DNA from 3 places in the Halomonas sp. C10-5 genome. Region 1 is predicted to be linked to each of the others. Evidence: predicted binding sites of a transcription regulator. Region 1 holds the regulator's gene; each other region holds the start of a gene.
The links. The regulator sigma-54, encoded in region 1, starts transcription at its own class of promoters, with help from an activator protein. The targets are predictions, from matches to a motif close to TGGCACNNNNNTTGCTNT.
Positions count from the first base shown of each region.

Region 2: a site for sigma-54 is predicted at 1,926-1,943, ahead of ACJ7IV_RS00520 (P-II family nitrogen regulator). Genes of this name have one in related genera too.
Region 3: a site for sigma-54 is predicted at 2,024-2,041, ahead of glnL (nitrogen regulation protein NR(II)). Genes of this name have one in related genera too.

Region 1 covers NZ_CP175665.1:2,209,148-2,214,109, forward strand. The annotation lists gene ACJ7IV_RS10325 (KdsC family phosphatase) at 1-441, shown strand, start outside; gene lptC (LPS export ABC transporter periplasmic protein LptC) at 446-1,030, shown strand; gene lptA (lipopolysaccharide transport periplasmic protein LptA) at 1,027-1,545, shown strand; gene lptB (LPS export ABC transporter ATP-binding protein) at 1,553-2,278, shown strand; gene ACJ7IV_RS10345 (RNA polymerase factor sigma-54) at 2,416-3,828, shown strand; gene hpf (ribosome hibernation-promoting factor, HPF/YfiA family) at 4,018-4,326, shown strand; gene ptsN (PTS IIA-like nitrogen regulatory protein PtsN) at 4,334-4,801, shown strand; gene rapZ (RNase adapter RapZ) at 4,838-4,962, shown strand, end outside.
Region 2 covers NZ_CP175665.1:104,951-109,912, reverse strand. The annotation lists gene ACJ7IV_RS00535 (hypothetical protein) at 48-446, opposite strand; partial or broken gene ACJ7IV_RS00530 (magnesium chelatase domain-containing protein) at 664-1,308, opposite strand; gene ACJ7IV_RS00525 (accessory factor UbiK family protein) at 1,376-1,729, opposite strand; gene ACJ7IV_RS00520 (P-II family nitrogen regulator) at 1,998-2,336, shown strand; gene ACJ7IV_RS00515 (ammonium transporter) at 2,390-3,640, shown strand; gene glnK (P-II family nitrogen regulator) at 3,786-4,124, shown strand; gene ACJ7IV_RS00505 (ferredoxin--NADP reductase) at 4,274-4,962, opposite strand, start outside.
Region 3 covers NZ_CP175665.1:327,147-332,108, reverse strand. The annotation lists gene glnG (nitrogen regulation protein NR(I)) at 1-938, opposite strand, end outside; gene glnL (nitrogen regulation protein NR(II)) at 931-1,977, opposite strand; gene ACJ7IV_RS01545 (DUF4124 domain-containing protein) at 2,378-2,938, opposite strand; gene glnA (glutamate--ammonia ligase) at 3,107-4,513, opposite strand.

The sequences.
Region 1 (4,962 bases):
GACGGCATCGAGATCAAGGCCTTCAACGTCCAGGATGGCCACGGCCTCAAGCTGCTCAAGCGTGCCGGCATCCAGGTCGCACTGATCACCGGCCGCGAATCGCCCACGGTGAGTCGCCGCGCCGCTGCCCTGGGCATCCAGCATGTCTTCCAGGGCGTCGAGAAGAAACTGCCGGTCCTGCGTGAGCTAATCGCCCGCCTGGGCCTGGAGTTCGACCAGGTCGCCTACTGCGGCGACGACATGCCCGATGTGGGCGCCATCCGCCGTGCCGGCGTGGGCATCAGCGTCCCCAATGCACCGAGCTATATCCAGAAGCATGCGGACTGGGTTACCGAACGCAGCGGCGGCCAGGGCGCGGCCCGCGAGATCGCCGACACCCTGCTGCGCGCCCAGGGGCACTGGGACGCGGTGATCGACACCTACCTCCACGGGGCCGGCTGAGATCATGGCCCTGCCGCGCCCCGGCTTCCGCACCTGGCTGACCCTGCTGCTGCTGGCGCTGGGCGGAGGCCTGGCGCTGCTCGACCTGCGCGACCCCAGCCCCACCGGCCAGGTACCGCGCGATGCCGCGGGCGAACCCGACTTCTACCTCGAGAATGCGCGCCTCACCCGCTTCGACAGCGGGGGCCGGCCCCACCAGCGGGTGACCACGCCGCGGCTGGTGCATACCCCGGTAGACGACGTGACCCGTCTGGAGACTCCGCTTGCCCGGCTCCACGACCGCGAGGGTCGGCTATGGCTGGCCGAGGCAGACAGCGGCGAGCTGGGGCCGGGGGGCAACCCGCTGCTGCTCGACGGGGACGCCCGCCTGCGCGCCCCCGCCGAGCGCTGGGAGCTCGAGACCGAGACGCTGCATTACGATGCCGACACCGGGCATGCCTGGAGCACCACCCCGGCTACTCTGCGTCAGCCCCCTCAGCGCATGAGCGGTGAGCGTTTCGACGCCTGGCTCCATGACAATCGGGCGCGCCTGACCGACAATGTGCGCGGCCACCATCCGCCCGAGACATCCGAGGAGTCCTCGCCATGAAGCGCCCCCTGCTACCCACGCTGACCTGTGCACTGCTGCTGGCGCTGGCTATCGCCCCGGCCAGTCAGGCTCAAAATCAGGATGCCAATGCCCCCATCCTGGTCGAGGCGGACCGCCTCGATCTCGACGATCGCGCCGGCACCGCCGTGTACACCGGCAACGTGGATATCCGCCAGGGCAGCATGCGCCTGACCGGCAACCGGGTGGAGATCCGCCGCAACGCGGCCGGCGAGCTCTCCCTGGCGACCGCCACCGGTGAACGGGCCTACCTCGAACAGCAGCCCGATCCCGCCGAGCCGGTCGTCAAGGGCTGGGGGCGCACCGTCATCTATCACGTGGCCGAACGGCGCGTGGAGCTGATCGATCGCGCCGAACTCCACCAGGGGGGCGACACCTTCGAGGGCGGCTACCTGGAGTACTTCCTCGACCGCCGCGTGGTGCAGGCACGCGCCGATGGCGAGGGCGTCGAGGGCAGCCAGCGCATCCGCATGACCCTCCAGCCCGAACAGCAGTAAGGACGCCATGAAGACCCTTTACGCCCATCATCTGGCCAAGAGCTACAAGCGCCGTCGCGTGGTGCAGGACATCGGCCTGTCGATCCGCCAGGGCAGCATCGTCGGGCTGCTGGGCCCCAACGGCGCCGGCAAGACCACCTCCTTCTACATGATCGTGGGGCTGGTGCGTGCCGATGCCGGCTCGGTGGCCATCGATGACCTGGACCTCTCCCGGGCCGCCATGCACGAGCGGGCCCGGGCGGGGATCGGCTACCTGCCCCAGGAGGCCTCGATCTTCCGCAAGCTGTCGGTGGCCGACAACATCATGGCCATCCTCGAGACCCGCAAGGACCTCGACCGCGCCGGCCGTCGAGCACGCCTGGAGCAGCTGCTCGAGGAGTTCCATGTCACCCATATCCGCGACAATCTGGGCATGAGTCTCTCCGGTGGCGAGCGGCGCCGGGTGGAGATCGCCAGGGCGCTGGCGACCGAACCCGCCTTCATCTTGCTCGACGAGCCCTTCGCCGGAGTCGACCCGATCTCGGTGGGCGAGATCAAGGGGATCATCCGCCAGCTCAAGGCACGGGATATCGGCGTGCTGATCACCGACCACAACGTCCGCGAGACCCTCGACATCTGCGATACCGCCTATATCGTCGGCGACGGCAAGATCATCGCCGAGGGCGATGCCGAGTCTATCCTCTCCAACCAGAAGGTGCGTGAGGTCTACCTGGGCGAAGACTTCCGCCTCTGACCCCCTGACCGACATAAACCTATAAATATATTCCGGCGTGCTCCGCGCATGGCATGATTATTGCTTGATATCGTGTTGCGCCACGCGACGACAGGCGCTAGGGTAGGGTTTTCCGACACGCCAGGAGGACGCCTGCCATGGCCATGAAGGCATCCCTGCAGCTGCGGGTCGGCACTCAGCTGACCATGACCCCCCAGCTGCAACAGGCCATCGCCCTGCTGCAACTCTCCACCCTGGACCTGCGCCAGGAGATCCAGCAGGCACTGGAGAGCAACCCGCTGCTGGAGCTCGATGACGAGTTCGGGGAGCAGCCCACCCAGGAGCCCGCGGAAGACGACTGGGCCAGCGAAATCCCCGAACAGCTCGCCACCGACAGCGACTGGTCGGACACCTATCAGGATTTGGGCTCACCTGCCGGCGGCGAAGGGCCCGACTTCGAGCGCCAGGCTCAGGGCCAGAGCCTGCACGGCCACCTCGCCTGGCAGCTGGCGATGAGCGACCTCGATCCCCGGGAGCGGCAGATTGCCGAGAGCCTGATCGATGCCGTCAACGATGCCGGCTACCTGGCCGCCCCGCTCGACGAGATCCGTGATGGCCTGAGGCAACAGGGACTCGCCGACCTGCGCAACCAGGAGATGGAGCAGGTCTTGCTGCGCCTGCAGCAGTTCGAACCCACCGGCATCTTCGCCCGCGACCTGCGCGAATGCCTGCAGCTGCAGCTCGCCCTGCTCCCCGACAACACCCCGCACCTGCCCCAGGCGCGGCGCCTGGTACGCCAGTTCCTCGAGGCCCTGGCCGGTGGCGACCGACGCCTGCTCAAGCGCCGCCTGGGACTGGACGATGAGGCGCTTGACGCGACCATCGCCCTGGTGCGTGGCCTGGACCCGCGCCCCGGCAGCGCCTATGCCAGCGTGACCGACGACTATGTGATACCCGACCTGATCGCCTTCCACGACCGCCATGGCTGGCACGTCGAGCTCAACCCCGAGGCCCTGCCCCGACTGCGCGTCCAGCCCGACTACGCGGCGCTGGTGCGCCGCGCCGACAAGAGCGACGACAACCAGTTCCTGAAGGATCACCTTCAGGAGGCGCGCTGGCTGATGAAGAGCCTGACCAGTCGCAACGACACCCTGCTGCGCGTCGGTCGCGAGATCCTGGCCCGCCAGCTCGACTTCCTCGAATGCGGCGAGGAGGCGATGAAGCCGCTGATCCTGGCCGATATCGCCCAGGCGGTGGAGATGCACGAGTCAACCATCTCCAGGGTCACCACCCAGAAGTTCATCCATACGCCCCGCGGGGTGTTCGAACTCAAGTACTTCTTCTCCAGCCAAGTCCGCGGCGAAGGCGATGGCGACGCCCACTCCAGCACCGCCATCCGCGCTCGCATCCGCAAGCTCATCCAGGAGGAGCCGCCACGCAAGCCGCTCTCCGACAGCAAGCTGGTCACCCTGCTCGACGAGGCCGGCATCCAGGTCGCACGCCGTACCGTGGCCAAGTACCGCGAGGCCATGGGCATCCCCTCCTCCAGCGAACGCAAGCGGCTGGCATGACACCGCGCGGCGCCGCACCGTGGCGCTCCAGAGATTACCCGGGAAGCCATGGGAATCCCCTCCTCCAGTGAATGCAAGCGGCTGGCATGACCCGCGTCATCACCGGCATCCAGAGCGTCGGCACGGGGGGTATGCAAGGCTGGAAAAAGGGTTACAATCGAAGCACAACCAACGAGCAAGGAGCGTGTCATGCAAGTCAACATCACCGGCCATCATGTGGAACTGACCGATGCCCTGCGTGACTATGTCAACGAGAAGCTGACTCGCGTAGAGCGCCACTACGACAACATCACCAACGTGCAGGTGACCCTGTCGGTGGAGAAGGAGCGCCAGTCAGCCGCCTGCACCCTGCACGCTGCCGGTGCCGACCTGCATGCCGAAGCTCAGGAGAACGACATGTACGCCGCCATCGATGCCCTGGCAGACAAGCTGGACCGCCAGCTGGTCAAGCACAAGGAAAAGGCCCAGGCCCGCGCCCAGGGCGCCGGCGCTCGCTGAGCCCACGATGTCGTCCCTCGAAACCATCCTCCCCCCGGAGCGCACCCTCTTCGATGTGCCCGGGGGAAGCAAGAAGCGGGTGCTGGAGTTCTTCAGCACCTTCATTGCCCAGAACACTCCCAGCCTCGACAGCCAGGAGGTGTTCGCGCGCCTGATTGCCCGCGAACGCCTCGGCAGTACCGGGATCGGCAACGGCGTGGCCATCCCGCATGCCCGCAGCCCCCACTGCAAGGCCCCCATCGCTGGCTTCCTCAAGCTGGCCGAGCCGGTGGATTTCGACGCCATCGACGGTGAGCCCGTCGACCTGGTGTTCGTGCTGCTGGTGCCCGAGGAGGCCGATGCCGCCCACCTGACCCTGCTGGCCCAGGTGGCAAGCATCATGAACGATGTCGACACCCGGACTCGCCTGCGCCGCTGCGCCAGCCAGCGAGAACTCCACGAGGGCCTTATCGAGGCCATCCGACGACAGGGCTGAGCAACCGCTCGGCCAGGACGACCAGGAGATCCCCCCATGCAGCTCGTGATCATCAGCGGCCGTTCCGGCTCGGGCAAGTCGATCGCGCTGCAGGCCCTGGAGGATCTCGGCTACTACGCCATCGACAACCTGCCGGCCATGCTGCTCGGCTCACTGGTCGA
Region 2 (4,962 bases), 1.3 Mb from region 1:
TATCCTTCTAGCTAGCCTGCTTGGCTAAATTAGGACCCATCAAGATGTCACGAATCTATTAAGCCCATACAAATAGCATAAGAGTTCAATGCGACCTCCCTAGACAGCCAGTCACTGGAAGCCGTGTTTGGTTGGATATCAGCCAAATTAACGTATGCTGTATTTACCAAATTTTCCAGACCCTTACTATCCATTACTGAGCCATCCACATAGTTCTCACTCAAGAACAGCTCTCTTGCCTCTTCCTCTGTCCCTTCAACATCAAACCTAAATTTAAATACATACCATGTTTGATGATAAATCGAGCGGCATTTTTCTTCGTATGCCTTTAGCACCTGCTCTCGGTGCTCAAGGGATTTTTCCGCATCTTCCAAGTAGTCTTGTGCCATTGCTGGCGCTGTTGCCAGTGCAGCTATAACGAATGCTCCCAGACTCTTACAGTTCACTATGCCACTCCTGATATTGGTTCCTTGGACGAGCAGCCACTGTAGCCATGTCCACAACTTGCTTACTCCTCCTTCATCATCTAACCCAGCGCCAGCATGGCTCATCCTCACCAGCCAACCAATAGGAAAGGAAGAGATTGAGACAGACAGGAAGGACCATAACCTAGGGATGGGCACAACCTACTGATTTTATTGCGGGTCTTCAAAAGCATGACTTGAGCAGGTTGTGGGCACCCGCGGCGGCAACCTCCAGGGCACGGCGGGCCTGGAACTGGCCACGCACCTCGGCGAGATCGGGCAGCGGCTGGGTGGCCGCGGGCGGGCGTGTCAGACGATGGGGAGCGATGGGGGCCTGGCCCAGCAGGTGGGCGACCACTTCCAGCAGGTGATCGGCGGGCAGCACCTCGAGCTCGCCGGCCAGGGCCGCCTCGTCGGCATTGGCCCGGGGCACGATCAGTTGCCGCCCGGCGCGCCGCGCGGCCAGGGCCAGCGGCAGCACGCCCTCCACCGGGCGCAGGGTACCATCCAGCGCCAGCTCACCGACGCTCTCGGTACTCTCGAGGCAGCCAGGGGGCAGCTGCCCCGAGGCGAGCAGCAGCCCCAGGGCGATGGGCAGGTCGAAGCGGCCACCCTCCTTGGGCAGGTCGGCGGGTGCCAGGTTGAGGGTGATGCGCCGCAGCGGGTACTCGAAGCCGGCGTTGACCAGGGCACTGCGCACCCGCTCACGGCTCTCCTTGACCGCCGTCTCCGGCAGCCCGACCAGCGTCATGCTGGGCAGGCCATTGGAGAGGTGCACCTCCACCTGCACCTCGGGTGCCTCCAGGCCGAGCCCGGCCCGGGTATGCACGATCGCCAGCGTCATGGGCGCTCCCTCGCGGATGGACTGCTCTCAGGCTAGTCCAGAGCGCGGCGGGCCGCCCGACGCGACCTCAGGAGGCGGCGTCGTCGTCCTTGTGCTCGTCGCGCTTGCCTTCACCGCTCGGGTCGCTCGCCGCCGGGGCATCGGCGCCCTCGGCCGCTGCGGCGGTGCCGCCGGTCTGGGCTTCCACCAGCGCCTCCAGGGAGGCGACCTGCTTCTCCAGAGCCTCGACCCGTGACCGGGTGCGCTGCAGCACGTCCATCAGGATGTCGAAGTCCTCGCGGGAGACCAGTTCGAGACGGTCGAAGGCTCCCCTTACCACCTGCTGGATACCCTTTTGCACCTCTTCGGGGGCCTGGGAGGCGCCCTGCAGGCGCTCGCCGATCTGCTGGGCCAGCCGACCGATTCTATCGTGGGTCACCATGACGCTTCTCCTGGTTGGGGATGACGGCCTACAGGATACGCGTGGTGCCCATGGGACGCATGCTCTCTTGCAGGGCACAGGGGCCAGCACAGGCACCATCGGAGTGCATGGGGCCTGGCAGCAAGCCGACGCAGCCGCCACCCCCACCCAGCAAAGGTGGTTCAAAGCTCAGATATAAAAAGAGTTTTCTCCTCACTGGCACGCCGTACGCATTGTGCAGGTCAGCTGCCCCATCGGGTCGCCTCCCATCCCCACGAGGAGACAGGACATGAAGCTGATCACCGCCATCATCAAGCCCTTCAAGCTCGACGACGTCCGCGAGGCGCTGGCCGACAACGGCGTCCAGGGCATCACCGTGACCGAGGTGAAGGGCTTCGGTCGCCAGAAGGGCCACACCGAGCTCTACCGCGGCGCCGAGTACGTCGTCGACTTCCTGCCCAAGGTCAAGGTCGAGGTCGCCGTTGACGACGGCCGCCTGGAGAGCGTGCTCGACGCCATCTGCGCCGCCGCCGGCAGCGGCAAGATCGGCGACGGCAAGGTGTTCGTCACGGCCCTCGAGGACGTGATCCGTATCCGCACCGGGGAGCGCGGCGCCGATGCCGTGTGATCGCCCCTTCCCGCCTGGAGTCGTCTGCTGCCTACCTGCCTGGAGAAAGTCCCATGAGTGAACTGACCGAACTGAGCTATGCGCTCGATACCTTCTACTTCCTGATCTGCGGCGTGCTGGTGATGTGGATGGCCGCCGGCTTCGCCATGCTCGAGGCCGGCCTGGTGCGCGCCAAGAACACCGCCGAGATCCTCACCAAGAACATCGCCCTGTTCGCCATCGCCTGCACGATGTACCTGCTGGTGGGCTACGCCATCATGTACTCCAGCCCCGGCGGTGGCATCCTGCCCAACCTGGGCGCGCTGCTGGGCAGCGAGAACGGCGTGGATGCCGTGCTGGCCGGCGGCGATGACGCCCCCTACTACTCCATGCGTGCCGACTACTTCTTCCAGGTGGTGTTCGTGGCCACCGCCATGTCGATCGTCTCCGGCGCCGTGGCCGAGCGCATGAAGCTGTGGGCCTTCCTCGCCTTCGCCGTGGTGATGACCGGCCTGATCTACCCGGTGTCAGGCTACTGGACCTGGGGCGGCGGCTGGCTCTCCGAGGCCGGCTTCTCCGACTACGCCGGCTCCGGCATCGTGCACATGGCCGGTGCGGCCGCGGCACTCGCCGGCGTGCTGGTCCTCGGCCCACGCAAGGGCAAGTACGGCAGGGACGGCAGCATCTACGCCATCCCCGGCGCCAACCTGCCGCTGGCTACCCTGGGCACCTTCATCCTGTGGATGGGCTGGTTCGGCTTCAACGGCGGGTCCGAGCTCAAGGTCTCCGATATCGCCTCCGCCAACAACGTCGCCCAGGTGCTGACCAACACCAACGCCGCGGCGGCCGGCGGGGTGATCGCCGCCCTGATCCTCGCCAAGCTGTGGTTCCGCAAGGCCGACCTGACCATGACCCTCAACGGTGCCCTGGCCGGCCTGGTGGCGATCACCGCCGACCCGCTCTCTCCCTCCGCCCCCGGCGCGGCGCTGATCGGCGCCGTGGGCGGGGCCATCGTGGTGGCCGCCATCGTCGGCCTGGACAAGCTGAAGATCGATGACCCGGTGGGTGCCATCTCGGTGCATGGCGTGGTCGGCATCTGGGGCCTGCTGGCGGTGCCGCTGACCAACGGCGACGCTACCTTCGGCGCCCAGCTGCTCGGCATCGTCGGCATCTTCGCCTGGGTCTTCCTGGCCAGCCTGATCGTGTGGGGCATCCTCAAGGCGGTGATGGGCGTCCGCGTCAGCGAGGAGGAGGAGTACGAGGGCGTCGACCTGACCGAATGCGGCATGGAGGCCTACCCCGAGTTCAGCGTCGCCAAGAAATGAAGGCAACGCGTAACGAGTGAGCTGGCGTGCTCCACTTGGCCCCCGTAAGGGGGCCTTTTTTCTTCCCCGCCGGCGGGGTGTATCCTGTAGGTCATCCGCCCTATCGGCGGCGGCACGCCCGCCCACGCATCACGAGGAACCGACCATGAAACTGGTGACCGCCATCATCAAGCCCTTCAAGCTCGACGACGTGAGGGAATCCCTCTCGGAGATCGGCGTTCAGGGCATCACCGTGACCGAGGTGAAGGGCTTCGGCCGTCAGAAGGGCCACACCGAGCTCTACCGTGGCGCCGAGTACGTGGTGGACTTCCTGCCCAAGGTGAAGCTCGAGGTCGCCGTGGACGACGAGATGGCCGAGAAGGTGATTGATGCCATTACCAGCGTGGCCAACACCGGCAAGATCGGCGACGGCAAGATCTTCGTCACCCCGCTGGAGCAGGTGATCCGCATTCGCACCGGGGAAACGGGAAAAGACGCCGTCTAAGCGGCCAAGCGGCCAAGCAAGGTCAAGCCCAGGCGACCAGTCGCAAGAACCCCCACCCGGCGGTCAGCCCGGTGGGGGTTCGCGTTTCTGCCTTGCTACCTGCCGCCCCCACCGAACCGCTTGGCGGCTCGGCGCTTGCAGCTCGGCGCTTATTTCTCGACGAACGCCCGCTCGATCACGTAGTCGCCGGGCTCGCCCATGCGCGGCGAGATCTTGAAGCCCAGTTCGTCGAGCAGTTCGCTGGTGCTCTCCAGCATCGCCGGGCTGCCGCAGATCATGGCGCGATCCTGCTTGGGGTCCGGAGCCGGCAGGCCGGTGTCCTCGGCAAGCTTGCCGCTGCGGATATGGTCGGTCAGGCGGCCCATGGTGTGGAACTCCTCACGGGTCACGGTGGGGTAGTAGACGAGCTTCTCGCTGATCTCCTCGCCCAGGTACTCGTGGGCCGGCAGCTCCGTCTGGATGAAGTCGGCATAGGCCAGCTCGCTGACGTTACGCACGCCATGCACCAGCACTACCTTCTCGAAGCGTTCGTAGACCTCGGGGTCCTGGATCAGGCTCATGAAGGGCGCCAGGCCCGTGCCGGTGGAGAGCAGGTAGAGGTTGCGCCCCGGCAGCAGGTCGTCGGTGACCAGGGTGCCGGTGGGCTTGCGGCTGACCATGATCTGGTCACCGACCTGGAGGTGCTGCAGCCGCGAGGTCAGGGGGCCATCGGGCACCTTGATGCTGAAGAACTCCAGGTGATCCTCGTAGTTGGGGCTGGCGATGGAGTAGGCGCGCATCAGCGGCTTGCCGTTCACCTCGAGGCCGATCATCACGAACTGGCCGTTCTTGAAGCGCA
Region 3 (4,962 bases), 1.6 Mb from region 1:
TCGGAAAGCCTGGGCAGGTGCACGCGGATGACATTGAGGCGGTGGAAGAGGTCCTCGCGGAAGCGACCATCCTCCACCAGGCGCTCCAGGTCCTGGTGGGTGGCGGCGATAATGCGCACGTCCACCTTCACCGGGGTGTGGCCGCCGACACGGTAGAACTCACCGTCGGCCAGCACCCGCAGCAGTCGGGTCTGGGTCTCCGCCGGCATGTCACCGATCTCGTCGAGGAACAGGGTGCCGCCGTTGGCCTGCTCGAAGCGCCCCTGGCGGCTGGCCGTGGCCCCGGTGAAGGCACCCTTCTCGTGGCCGAACAGCTCCGACTCGATCAGGTCGCGGGGAATCGCGGCCATGTTGAGGGCGATGAAGGGCTTGCCGGTGCGCGGACTGTGCTGGTGCAGGGCGCGGGCCACCCGCTCCTTGCCGGTGCCGGACTCGCCGTTGATCAGTACCGTGATATGCGAATGCGAGAGCCGGCCGATGGCGCGGAACACCTCCTGCATGGCCGGCGCCTCGCCGATGATCTCGGCGTCCAGACCCTCCGGCACGCTGACCGGGCGCTTGCGCTCCCGGGCATGGGCCACGGCACGGCGCACCAGGGCCAGCGCCTCGTCGACGTCGAAGGGCTTGGGCAGGTACTCGAAGGCGCCGCCCTGATACGAGGCCACGGCGCTATCGAGATCGGAGTGGGCGGTCATCACGATCACTGGCAGCTCCGGGTGGGCCTCGCGCACACGGGCCATCAGGTCCAGGCCATCGATGCCCGGCATGCGGATATCGGTGACCAGCACGTCGGGCGGGTCGGCCAGCAGGCGCTCGAGGGCAGTATCGGCGCGCTCGATGCACTCCACCTCGAGGTCGGGCTGGGCCAGGGCGCGCTCCAGCACCCAGCGAATGGCACGATCGTCATCGACGACCGCCACGCGTGCAACGTCAGTCATGGCGCGTCTCCAGAGGAATCAGCAGGCGGAATTCGGTATGGCCCGGCACGGAATCGCATTCGATCAGGCCCTGGTGCTGGTGCAGGATGCCCTGGGCGATGGAGAGCCCCAGACCGCTGCCGTCGGCACGCCCCGAGACCATGGGATAGAACAGCGTCTCCTGCAGCGCTTCGGGGACGCCGGGGCCGTTGTCGAGGATCGCCACCTCGGCGACCAGACGGTGGCGCTCGGCACCCAGGGTGAACTGGCGCCGCGCCCGGGTGCGCAGCACCAGGCGCGGCTCGGGCATCGCCGCCTCGCCCATCGCTTCCACGGCGTTGCGGGCCACGTTGAGCACCGCCTGGATCAGCTGCGCCTCGTCGCCGGCGAGGTCCGGCAGGCTGGGGTCATAGTCGCGCTCGATGATCACCCCGGGGTGCTCGGCGAGCAGCAGGGTGCGCACCCGCTCCAGCACCTTGTGGATGTTGACCGGCTGGTGGCGCATCACCCGGTTGGGGCCCAGCATGGAGTCCACCAGGTCGCGCAGGCGGTCCACCTCCTCGATGATGATGCGGGTGAATTCGTGATGCGCCGGGTTCTCCAGGTCGCGCTCCAGCAGCTGGGCGGCACCGCGGATGCCGCCCAGCGGGTTCTTGACCTCGTGGGCCAGGCCCCGCGTCAGCACCTTGACAGTCTCCTGGCGGGTCATCAGCGCCTCCTCCCGGGAGATGCGGATCAGGCGGTCGCGGGGCTCCACCTCCAGCAGCAGCTCGTCGCGGGAGAGCGGGGTCACGGTGTAGTCCACGGTCAGCGACTCGCCGCCCAGCATCGCCAGGCGCGCCTCGCGACGGGTGAAGGGGTGGCAGGCGTCACGCGCCTTGGTCAGCACCTCGGCCAGGCCGTCCGCCTGCTCCATCAGCGAGCAGAGTGGCACCCCCTGCACGCGACTCAGGCTCACCGAAAGCAGCGCCTCGGCGGCAGGGTTCATCCACGCGACCCTGAGCTCGCCATCCAGCAACAGCACAGCGGTGGAGAGGTGTTCCATCAGGCGTTGGTACATCGAAGCGGCCATATCGGGTCCGGGTATACTTGCTCTGGAGAGGGAAGCTGCAAGAAACGGGCCAGGACGCTGGGGCCCATGACAGCGCGCCCTGCGACGTCTGACGGCGCAACATATGCACCAAAATAGTGCATAAGAAAGACGCCTGCACCATTGCCGGAGGGCCGAATCAGGGCGCCGGGCTCGCCCGGCGCTGCACTGGCTCATCCTCGGGCAGGCGTCGAGAGGGGGCGTCCAGGCGCCGCCGGGGCGTCAGGGACTCCTCTTCATCAGCAGGCGACGGAGGCGGCTGGTAGGGCGGATACTCGGAATGGGGAGGCCAGTGCCCGCCATGCGGTGGGCGACAGGGCCTGGGGCTGCCGTCCGGGCACCACGGCCAGGGTGCCCAGCGAGGGGGGAGCTAACCGGACGATTGGCGATTCACGTTGGCACGCAGCACATAGATGGTCACCGGCGACGTCCGGTGGCGCACCTCGCCGCCGGCATCCAGAAGCTCGGCCTGCAGCACATGCTCCCCGGGGTTCATGTTGGGCACCATGAACGCCGAGGTGTGCATCGCCGACTGGCTGACCTGGCCATCCACCAGCAGTCTGACGCGATGGTCCTCGCGCAGGCCGGGCTCGATCCCCAGGTCCACGGCGATGTTGCCGGCCGCACCCACCGGGAAGGCCTGCTCGTGGGTCGGCGAGACGATACGGAAGCTGTCGTAGGGCATGAACGGCTGGCCCGGCGAGGCCGCCGCCGGGGCGCTGTCCAGCCGCGGCGCGGCCTGGCCGGTGCGCACTTCGCCACTGGATGGCACCACCGTGACCGGTGCCAGCTCCACCTGCTCGCCGCCACGGTCGGGGTTGTCGGTGAACACCACGTTGCCCTGGGCATCCGTGGTGCGGTAGATATTCTGCGCCTCGGCGGCCACGCCGAAGGTCATGACCAGCACCAACGTCAGCACTGCCTTGTTCATGGAGAGCCCCCTGCTTGTCGGCTGCGCGAGCCTGGATGGTTCCGCAGCACCACTCTGCGTTGGATAGTGTAGAGAAGAAAGGGGTTCCGCCGGTAGCGGAACCCCTTTTCTGGTTCAACGAGTGCTGGTTCAACGTAACGCGCCGCCCCGCCGGGGCGACGACGATCATCAGCAGCTGTAGTACATGTCGAACTCGACCGGGTGCGTGGCCATGCGCAGGCGGTCCACGTCTTCCATCTTCAGCTCGATGTAGGCGTCGATCATGTCATCGGTGAACACGCCACCCTCGGTCAGGAAGGCACGATCCTTGTCCAGTGCCTCCAGGGCCTGGTCGAGGCTATGCGCCACGGTCGGCACCTTCTTGCCCTCTTCCGGCGGCAGGTCATAGAGGTTCTTGTCCATGGCATCGCCGGGGTGGATCTTGTTCTTGATGCCGTCGATGCCGGCCATCAGCATCGCCGCGAAGCACAGGTAGGGGTTGGCGGTCGGGTCGGGGAAACGCAGCTCGACGCGCTTGCCCTTGGGGCTCGCGGTGTAGGGGATACGGATGGAGGCCGAACGGTTGCGAGCCGAATAGGCCAGCATCACCGGCGCCTCGAAGCCCGGCACCAGGCGCTTATAGGAGTTGGTGGAGGCGTTGGCGAAGGCGTTCAAGGCACGCGCATGCTTGATGATGCCGCCGATGTAGTAGATGGCCATCTCGGAGAGGCCGGCGTACTCGTCACCCGCGAACTGGTTGGTGCCCTCCTTCCAGAAGGACTGGTGCACGTGCATGCCGCTGCCGTTGTCGCCCACGACAGGCTTGGGCATGAAGGTGGCGGTCTTGCCGTAGGCGTGAGCCACGTTGTGGATCACATACTTCATCTCCTGGACCTCATCGGCCTTCTTGACCAGGGTGTTGAACTTGACCCCGATCTCGTTCTGGCCGGCGTTGGCCACCTCGTGGTGGTGCACCTCGACGCTCTGGCCGATCGCCTCCAGGGTGTTGCACATGGCGCCACGGATGTCGTGGAAGCTGTCTACCGGGGGCACCGGGAAGTAGCCGCCCTTGACCCGCGGACGGTGGGCCAGGTTGCCGCCCTCGATGGGACGGTCGGTGGCCCAGGCGCCCTCCTCGGAGGTGATCCGGTACATGGCGCCTTCGGGGTCGGCCTTCCAGTGCACCTCGTCGAAGATGAAGAACTCGGGCTCCGGGCCGAAGAAGGCGGTGTCGCCCAGGCCAGTGGACTGCAGGTAGGCCTCGGCACGCTTGGCGATGGAGCGCGGATCACGCTCATAGCCCTGCATGGTGGCCGGCTCGATGACATCGCAGCGCAGCACCAGGGTGGAATCCTCGGTGAAGGGATCCAGGAAGGCGGTGCCATCCTCCGGACGCAGGATCATGTCGGATTCGTTGATGCCCTTCCAGCCGGACATGGAAGAGCCGTCGAACATCTGTCCGTTCTCGAAGAACTCCTCATCCACCTCCCGGGCCGGGATGGTGACGTGCTGCTCCTTGCCGATGGTGTCGGTGAAGCGCAGGTCGATCCACTTGACGTCATGTTCTTCGATCAGGGCGAGCGTCTTGGCAGACATGGTGTCCTCCGGTTGAGCATGGCTCGATGGTTGAGGTGATTCAGGCATAACGATGCTGGAACCCCAGCAAGCTGTTGTAGCACGCCGCAGGCACGCTGCCCACGACGGCCCGGCATCACCGGGCTCTGACCATAACAATGCAGGCGGCGTGCCAACCCTGCACCCCACACAGGCACGCCTCACACAATTAATTGAATAACTTGAATTTTATCCGAGATGCCTGCTGCACTTCGATGAGGCGCCGGCTCGTTGGGCGAGACAGTCTGACACAAACCGCACCATAACGGTGCAAAGCCCGGACGATACGCACCATTACGAACCACCGGACAGCGCCGGCAACAAGCCTTTGATACATTCAATAACTTCAAGCTACACTTGCTTACAACACTCCACGCCGGCCGCGTCTCCTGGCCGCCACCCGGAGCCTCCTCCTTCTGGCCTCGGAGAGC